One region of the Streptomyces sp. NPDC051940 genome, then DNA from elsewhere that is predicted to be linked to it. Evidence: riboswitches for the same ligand, from Rfam matches in the RefSeq annotation. Region 1 holds a riboswitch; the other holds the start of a gene.
The links. A riboswitch is a leader RNA that binds a small molecule or an ion and turns the genes downstream of it on or off. The one in region 1 is predicted to bind thiamine pyrophosphate.
Positions count from the first base shown of each region.

Region 2: it holds a riboswitch for thiamine pyrophosphate, as region 1 does, so the genes downstream of both, AB0M28_RS34535 (thiamine ABC transporter substrate-binding protein) here and thiC (phosphomethylpyrimidine synthase ThiC) in region 1, are expected to answer to the same signal.

Region 1 is NZ_JBFAXR010000001.1:232,574-236,771, reverse strand. It holds gene AB0M28_RS01130 (L,D-transpeptidase) at 76-963, shown strand; gene AB0M28_RS01125 (Uma2 family endonuclease) at 976-1,599, opposite strand; TPP riboswitch at 1,741-1,874, shown strand; gene thiC (phosphomethylpyrimidine synthase ThiC) at 1,866-3,641, shown strand; gene AB0M28_RS01115 (VWA domain-containing protein) at 3,769-4,198, shown strand, end outside.
Region 2 is NZ_JBFAXR010000142.1:2,274-6,471, forward strand. It holds gene AB0M28_RS34530 (iron ABC transporter permease) at 1-1,088, opposite strand, end outside; gene AB0M28_RS34535 (thiamine ABC transporter substrate-binding protein) at 1,100-2,179, opposite strand; TPP riboswitch at 2,228-2,349, opposite strand; gene rlmN (23S rRNA (adenine(2503)-C(2))-methyltransferase RlmN) at 2,439-3,545, opposite strand; gene AB0M28_RS34545 (SCO4226 family nickel-binding protein) at 3,706-3,954, shown strand; gene AB0M28_RS34550 (phosphatidate cytidylyltransferase) at 4,059-4,198, opposite strand, start outside.

The DNA.
Region 1 (4,198 bases):
TCCGTTCAAATAACACATACAACAGCTCTCGGTACGAGATACGAGGTACGAGGTACGAGTTCCGGGAGTGACCCCTTGCGCAGAGCACCCAGCGCCCCCGTGCGCCCGCTGGCAGCAGCCCTGACCGCCGTACTGCTCCTGCTGGCGGGCGCGGTCCCCGCGGTGGCCGACGAGCGGCCGGAGGGGGGCGAGCACTTCGGCCTCGCCGACTACCAGCAGCTCCTGCCGTACGCGAGCACCCCCGATCAGGGCACCATCGCCCCCGAGATCCCCCGCGGGCGGGCCGCGCTGGAGAGCAACCAGCTCGAACCCGAGCCGCTGCCCGTGCTGCCGGACGTCGAGTCGTCCCCGCCGGGTGAGGGCGGCAAGCAGTACCCGTTCTGCACCCGCAAGGCCGGCCCGTACCAGCGGCAGGTCGAGCGCTATCTGGGGTTGAAGGCGGACGGCAGGCAGTCGGCGGCGGACTGCGCGGCGATCCAGGCGTACCAGCGCAAGCGGGACATCTGGCCGGCCGTCGGCTACGCGGGCGCCGTCACACACGGCGAACTGCTGCTGGCCAAGGTGCGCAAGAACCCGAACAAGGCGGGCCGCTGCCCGACCGGCGTCGGCCGGGTCGTCTGCGTCGACCTGGACCGGCAGCTGCTGTGGATGCAGAGCGGCGCCAAGCTGCTCTTCGCCCCGGTCCCCGTCCGCACCGGCCGCCCCGGCTACGACACCCGCACCGGCATGCACCGCGTCTACTGGCGCAACAAGGACCACTGGTCCACGCTCTACGACGCCCCCATGCCGTACAGCCAGTTCTTCGACGGCGGCCAGGCGCTGCACGGCACGTACGCCAGCGTCTACCGCGAGCCGGGCTCACACGGCTGCGTGAACCTCCGCTTCGCGGAGTCGAAGGCCCTGTGGCACCTGATGAGAAAGGGCGACCGGGTCTACGTCTTCGGCACCCGCCCGGTGCGCTGACCACCCGCCCGGTCAGAGCCGGTCGACGGCGGTCAGGTCGATGTCGATGTCGAAGGGGACGGTCAGCTTCAGCCGGTCGTGCTGGATGGAGTTCGTGACATAGACCCCGACGGCCGGATCGAGCTCGTACACGTACACCACGGGCCGCCGGCCGTGGCCCTTCTCCACCCGCCAGAAGTGTGGGATGCCCGCCTCCGCGTAGAGCTGCGGCTTGCGCTTGCGGTCGCGCTCCTCCGACTCGGGCGAGACGACCTCGACGGCGAGCACCACGTCGGCGCGGTCGTACCCGGTCTCGTCGGCCTCGTCGCTGACCGCTGAGGCCCGGACGAGGGTGATGTCGGGCTCGGGCCGGTTGCGGTTGTTGAGCACGACGCTCATCTCGCGGCGCACCCGGAGGTGGTCAGGGGCGAGGGTGCGCAGGGCCGTCTCAAGCATGGACATCGCAAGCATGTGAAAGCTGCGCTGAGGGCTCACGAACACCAGGCTCCCGTCGATCAGTTCCGTGTGCGGCGGGAGGTCGGGGATGCGGTCGAGGTCCGCGGCGGTGAAGCCGCCCCGGGGCGGGATCGCCCAGGCCGGCAACGCGGAGTCGCCATCGTGGGTGTGGAGCGGATCGGCGGTCATGGTTCCTCCCATGTACGGGATTCTCGGCCGTACGCCCAGACTAGCCGGGCGAAACGGGTGCATGCCCCACGAAGGAGTGATCAACGCCGGTGCGGTGACCCGACGGGGTCCTCTTCCCCCGCCGCCGGGCGGGCCGCTACCGTACAAGCACAATTCGCACACCGCGGGAGCTCGGAGCACCGGGCTGAGAGGGCGCTGACGACGGATCGCTGATCCGCGACCGCTGCGCCGACCGCCGAACCTGTTACCGGGTAATGCCGGCGTAGGGAGTGGGTCTCATGACCTTGCAGGATGCACGCACGCCTGAAAACGGCCGGGGCGGGACGAAGACCGGCTGGCACAAGGGCTATCTGACCGGATCGCGGCCGGACCTGAACGTCCCCGTCCGCCGGGTGCACCTCACCAACGGGCGGGCCGTCACGCTGTACGACACCTCCGGCCCGTACACCGACCCGGACGTCACCACCGACGTCCGCCGGGGCCTCGCGCCGCTGCGCGAGAACTGGATCATCGGCCGCGACGACACCGAGGAGTACCCGGGCCGCCCCGTCCGCCCCGAGGACGACGGCATCAAGCACACCTCGCCGCGCGGCGGCAACCTGCGCAACCTCGACGCCGTCTTCCCGGGCCGGCCGCGGCTTCCGCGCCGGGGGCGGGACGGGCGGGCGGTCAGCCAGCTCGCGTACGCGAAGCGGGGTGAGACCACCGCCGAGATGGAGTACGTGGCGATACGCGAGGGCGTGACCCCCGAGTTCGTACGCGACGAGATCGCCGCCGGCCGCGCCGTCCTGCCCGCGAACGTCAACCACCCGGAGATCGAGCCGATGATCATCGGCAAGAACTTCCTGGTGAAGGTGAACGCCAACATCGGCAACTCCGCCGTCACCTCCTCCATCGAGGAGGAGGTCGAGAAGATGACCTGGGCCACCCGCTGGGGCGCCGACACGGTCATGGACCTCTCCACCGGCCGCAACATCCACACCACGCGCGAGTGGGTGCTGCGCAACTCACCCGTCCCGATCGGCACGGTGCCGCTGTACCAGGCCCTCGAAAAGGTCGACGGCAAGGCCGAGGAGCTGACCTGGGAGATCTACAAGGACACCGTCATCGAGCAGGCCGAGCAGGGCGTCGACTACATGACCGTCCACGCGGGCGTCCTGCTGCGCTACGTCCCGCTCACCGCCCGCCGCAAGACGGGCATCGTCTCGCGCGGCGGCTCGATCATGGCGGCGTGGTGCCTGGCGCACCACAAGGAGAGCTTCCTGTACGAGAACTTCGAGGAGCTGTGCGAGATCCTCGCCGCGTACGACGTGACGTACTCCCTCGGCGACGGCCTGCGCCCCGGCTCCATCGCGGACGCCAACGACGAGGCGCAGTTCGCGGAGCTGCGCACGCTGGGCGAGCTCAACCGGATCGCCAAGTCCCACGACGTCCAGACGATGATCGAGGGCCCGGGCCATGTCCCGATGCACAAGATCAAGGAGAACGTCGACCTCCAGCAGGAGATCTGCGAGGAGGCCCCGTTCTACACCCTGGGCCCGCTGACGACGGACATCGCCCCGGCGTACGACCACATCACCTCCGGCATCGGCGCCGCGATGATCGCCTGGTGGGGCACGGCGATGCTCTGCTACGTCACGCCCAAGGAGCACCTGGGCCTGCCGGACCGCGACGACGTGAAGACGGGCGTGATCACGTACAAGATCGCCGCCCACGCCGCGGACCTCGCGAAGGGCCACCCGGGCGCCCAGGAGTGGGACGACGCCCTGTCCGACGCCCGCTTCGAGTTCCGCTGGGAGGACCAGTTCAACCTGGCCCTCGACCCGGACACCGCGCGCGCGTTCCACGACGAGACGCTCCCCGCGGAGCCGGCGAAGACGGCGCACTTCTGCTCGATGTGCGGGCCGAAGTTCTGTTCGATGAAGATCAGCCAGGACATCCGCCGCGAACACGGCGGCGCGCTCGCGGTGGAGGAGATCGAGGCGGGCATGGCGGAGAAGTCCGCGGAGTTCGCGGCGACGGGCAACCGGGTGTACCTGCCGGTCGCCGACTGACCCGCCGGTGCGGGGGTGGGGCGGTCCGTGTCCTCACCCCCGCACGGAGGGCCCCGGTGCCGGGGGCTCGCGGCGGGCCGTCGGCCGGAACGGCTCCCGCCGGGGACGGAGCTGGGACACTGGCCGCGTGAGCGTCATATCCCTTGCCAAAGGTGCCCATACCGCCGTCGCCGCCGATCGCGTCCACGCCGTACTGGTCTGGCAGGACACCCCCGGGGCGCCCGACGCCGACGCCTCGGCGCTGCTTCTGGCCGCGGGTGGCCGGGTGCGGGACGACGGGGACCTCGTCTTCTACAACCAGCCCGTGCACTCCTCCCAGGCCGTACGGCATCTCGGCAAGCAGCGCGGGCCGCTCGGCGTCACCGACACCGTCGAGGTGGACCTGCGGCGTGTGGAGCGGGGGATCGAGCGCATCGTGCTGGGGGCGTCCGCCGACGGCGGGACGTTCGGGGAGCTGCGGGGGCTCACGTTGCGGTTGGTGGACGCCGGGTCGGGGGCCGACGTCGCCCGGTTCGAGATGACGGCCGGGACTGAGACGGCGTTCATCGGCGGCGAGC
Region 2 (4,198 bases), on a different contig from region 1:
CCCCCGACGACGAGGGCGATAACGGTGGCCACCGCGGCGTACGAGAGGGAGTTGCCGATGGCCTCCAGCGGAGGGACGGCGAAGGTGCCGTCGGAGGTCTGCAGCCGCTCGTAGAAGCCGAAGCCGTATCCGCCGGGGGTGGAGAAGGAGCGCTCGACGAGCACGGCGAGGGGCAGCACTATCAGCACCGCCACGACCGCGAGCACCGCTCCCAGCAGCGTCCACTCCCCCGCCCCGCGCGGGCGGCGGGCGGTGCCGGCCGGCGCGACGAGCTTCAGCGCCGTCTCGCGCCGCCGCACGGTCCACGCGTGCACCGCGAGGATCCCCGCCACGGCGGCGAACTGGACGAGCGTCAGCACGGCGGCCGTCGGCAGGTCGAGGAAGTCGGCGGTCTGCCGGTAGATCTCGACCTCCAGCGTGGCGTAGTACGGCCCGCCGAGGATCTGGATCACGCCGAAGGAGGTGAAGGTGAAGAGGAAGACCATCAGCGCGGCGGCCGCCACCGACGGCCCGAGGGCGGGCAGCGTCACCCGCCGCCACGCCGCGAGACGGCCGGCGCCCAGCACCCGTGCGGCCTCCTCCTGGCGCGGGTCGAGCTGCGACCACAGGCCGCCGACGGTCCGTACGACCACGGCGTAGTTGAAGAAGACGTGCGCGAGCAGGATCGCCCACACCGTGGTGTCCAGGCGTACGCCCCACGTGTCGTCCAGCAGCCCGCCGCGTCCGAGCAGGGCCAGGAAGGCGGAGCCCACCACGACGGTCGGCAGGACGAACGGGACGGTCACCACGGCCCGCAGGAACTCCTTGCCCGGGAAGTCGAAGCGGGCGAAGACGTACGCGCCGGGCAGCGCGATCAGCAGCGTGAGGACGGTGGACGCGGCGGCCTGCCAGACGGTGAACCACAGCACCTCCCGGATCCCGGGATCCCCGAGGACCTCCGCGAACCGCCCGAACTGCCACTCCCCGCCCTCGCGCAGCCCGCGCCCCACGATGGCGGCCACCGGATAGACGAAGAACAGCGCGAAGAACGCGGCCGGCACGGCGATCAGGCCGAGCCGTACCGCGCTCCCGCGCGCGTGCCGTAGCACCGCGGGCCGCGTCACCTCACGACGAGCGACGTCCACGTCTTGATCCACTGCTCCCGGTTCTCGTCGATCTTCGCCGGTTCCAGTCCGAGCGGGTCGACCGTGGTGCCGTACTTGGTGAAGAGCTCGGGCAGCCGCGCGTCCTCCCGTACGGGGTAGACGAACATGTTCAGCGGCATGTCCTCCTGGAAGGTCTTGCCGAGCATGAAGTCGATCAGCTTCTTCCCGCCGTCCTCGTTCTTCGCCCCCTTCAGCAGACCCGCGAACTCGATCTGCCGGAAGCAGGTGCCCGTCGACACGCCGGTGGGCGCCTGCTTCGGGGCCGGCTTCACGTCGAGCACCCCGGCCGGCGGGCTGGAGGCGTACGAGACGACCAGCGGCTTGTCGCCCTTGCCGGCGCCCGAGAAGCGCTCGAAGTACGCCTGCTCCCAGCCGTCGACGACCTCGACGCCGTTGTCCTTGAGCTGCTTCCAGTAGCCCTCCCAGCCGTCGTCGCCGTACTCGGCGATGGTGCCGAGGACGAAGCCGAGGCCCGGGGAGGAGGTGGCGGCGTTCTCGGTGACCAGGAGGTTCTTGTACTCGGGCTTCACCAGGTCGGCGAAGGTCTTGGGCGGCTCGAGCTTCTTGTCGGCGAAGTACTTGCGGTCGTAGTTGACGCAGATGCTGCCGTAGTCGATCGGCGTGACCCGGTGCTCGCCGCTGTCGAGCTGCAGGTCCTTCGGGACGGACCCCAGGTCCTTCGCCTTGTACGACGTGAAGATCCCGTTGTCGAGGCCGCGGGAGAGCAGGGTGTTGTCGATGCCGAAGAAGACGTCACCCTGCGGGTTGTCCTTGGACAGGATCGCCTGGTTGACGGCGGAGCCGGCGTCCTTGCCCTTGAGTACCTTGACCTTGAGTCCGGTCTGCTGCTCGAACTCCTTCAGCACGCTTGCGGAGGCCGCGAAGGAGTCGTGGGTGACGAGCGTGACGGTCTTCGGCGAGCCGCCGCCCGCGTCCCCGCCGGAGTCGTCGCCGCAGGCGGCGAGGGCGGTGGCGCCCAGCGCCACGGCCAGGGCGGTCGCGGCGGCGCGCCGCGGGCGGATCCTGCCATTCATCGGCTTCATCGGGCTGCTTTCCTGAACGGGCAGGGCATGGCAGCACGAAGCGAGAGTCGGCCGAACTTCCTACCCAGAATTACCTGGGCGAGGTTCGAGGGTCTGCGGCCTGTGCCCGTGGTGGACGGTGCCGCACTCTCAGCGCTGCGAGCGCTCCCCTGTCGGTTTGTACGAATGAACGATAGCAGCGTGCAGGGGCGGCGGAGTCCGGCCGGACCCGGGCCTGCTTCGCGGCCCGTTCTCCGGCCTGTCCCCCGGCCTACTTCTCCGCTGCGGCGAGCTGCCCGCAGGCGCCCTCGATCTCCTGACCGCGGGTGTCGCGGACCGTGACGGGAACACCGTGGGCCTCCAGGGCCGCGACGAACGCGCGCTCGTCCTCCGGCCGCGAGGCCGTCCACTTCGACCCGGGCGTCGGGTTCAGCGGGATCAGGTTCACGTGGACGCGGTTGCCCTTGAGGAGGCGGCCCAGCAGGTCCGCCCGCCATGCCTGGTCGTTGATGTCCCGGATCAGGGCGTACTCGATGGACACGCGACGCCCGGACTGCTCGGCGTAGCCCCACGCGGCGTCGAGCACCTCGCGGACCTTCCACCGGGTGTTCACGGGCACCAGCTCGTCGCGGAGCTCGTCGTCGGGTGCGTGCAGCGACACGGCGAGGCGGCACTTGAGGCCCTCGTCGGCGAGCCGGTTGATGGCGGGCACGAGGCCGACGGTCGACACGGTGATGCCGCGCTGCGAGAGCCCGAGCCCGTCCGGCTCGGGGTCGGTGAGGCGGCGGATGGCGCCGAGCACGCGGTTGTAGTTGGCGAGGGGCTCGCCCATGCCCATGAACACGATGTTCGACAGCCGCGCCGGCCCGCCGGGCACCTCGCCGTCGCGCAGGGCGCGCATGCCCTCGACGATCTGGTGCACGATCTCCGCGGTCGACAGGTTCCGGGTGAGCCCCGCCTGCCCGGTCGCGCAGAAGGGGCAGTTCATCCCGCACCCGGCCTGCGAGCTGATGCACATGGTGACCCGGTCGGGATACCGCATCAGCACGGACTCGACGAGCGTCCCGTCGAACAGCCGCCACAGCGTCTTGCGCGTCGTGTCGTCGTCACACGACAGATGCCGCACGACGCTCATCAGCTCGGGCATCAGCGCGTCGCGCAGCCCCTCCCGCGCGCCGGCCGGGATATCGGTCCAGTCGGCGGGATCGCTGGTGTACCGCGCGAAGTAGTGCTGCGACAGCTGCTTGGCCCGGAACGGCTTCTCCCCCAGGGCGGCCACAGCCTCCTTACGCTCCGCAGGCGTGAGGTCGGCAAGGTGCCGCGGCGGCTTCTTGACCCCGCGGGGGGCGACGAAAGTGAGTTCTCCGGGTTTAGGCATAGCCCTACCAGTGTCGCAGATCGGGAGCCGTGACCCGCACCGCGCACAGGGCCCGTGGAATCACCCGCCGCCGTCGGGCCCTGACGCTCCGTGGCACATCAGGCGGCCTTCCGACGCGGGGTGCAGCATGGAAGTACCGGCCATCAGGAGGTGCGTGATCATGACGGAGTTCATGGACGTTCACCACGGGATGAAGGGGATCACGGACGCTCAACTGCAGGAGGCACACCGCGCGGACCTGGCCATCCAGGCCGACGAGGGAGTGCAGTTCAAGCAGGCCTGGGCAGACCCCGAGTCCGGAGTGGTCTACTGCCTTTCGGAGGCACCGTCGGCGGAGGCGGTACAGCGCATTCACGCCCGCACCGGCCACCCGACGGACGAGATCCACCCAGTGCCGCTCTCGGCCTGACCCCTGCCCAGCGCGGGGAAGGGTGCGACGAGCGCCGCTCGCCCGCGCCGGGCCCATCCCGCACCGCGAGGGGCGGGCTCAGTTCACGCTCTGCCGCGGGCCGCTCAGTTCATCCCCACGAACGCCACCAGCAGCAGCCACACCACCGGCGCCGTCGGCAGCAGGGAGTCCAGGCGGTCCATGATGCCGCCGTGGCCGGGCAGCAGCGTGCCCATGTCCTTGATGCCCAGGTCCCGCTTGATCA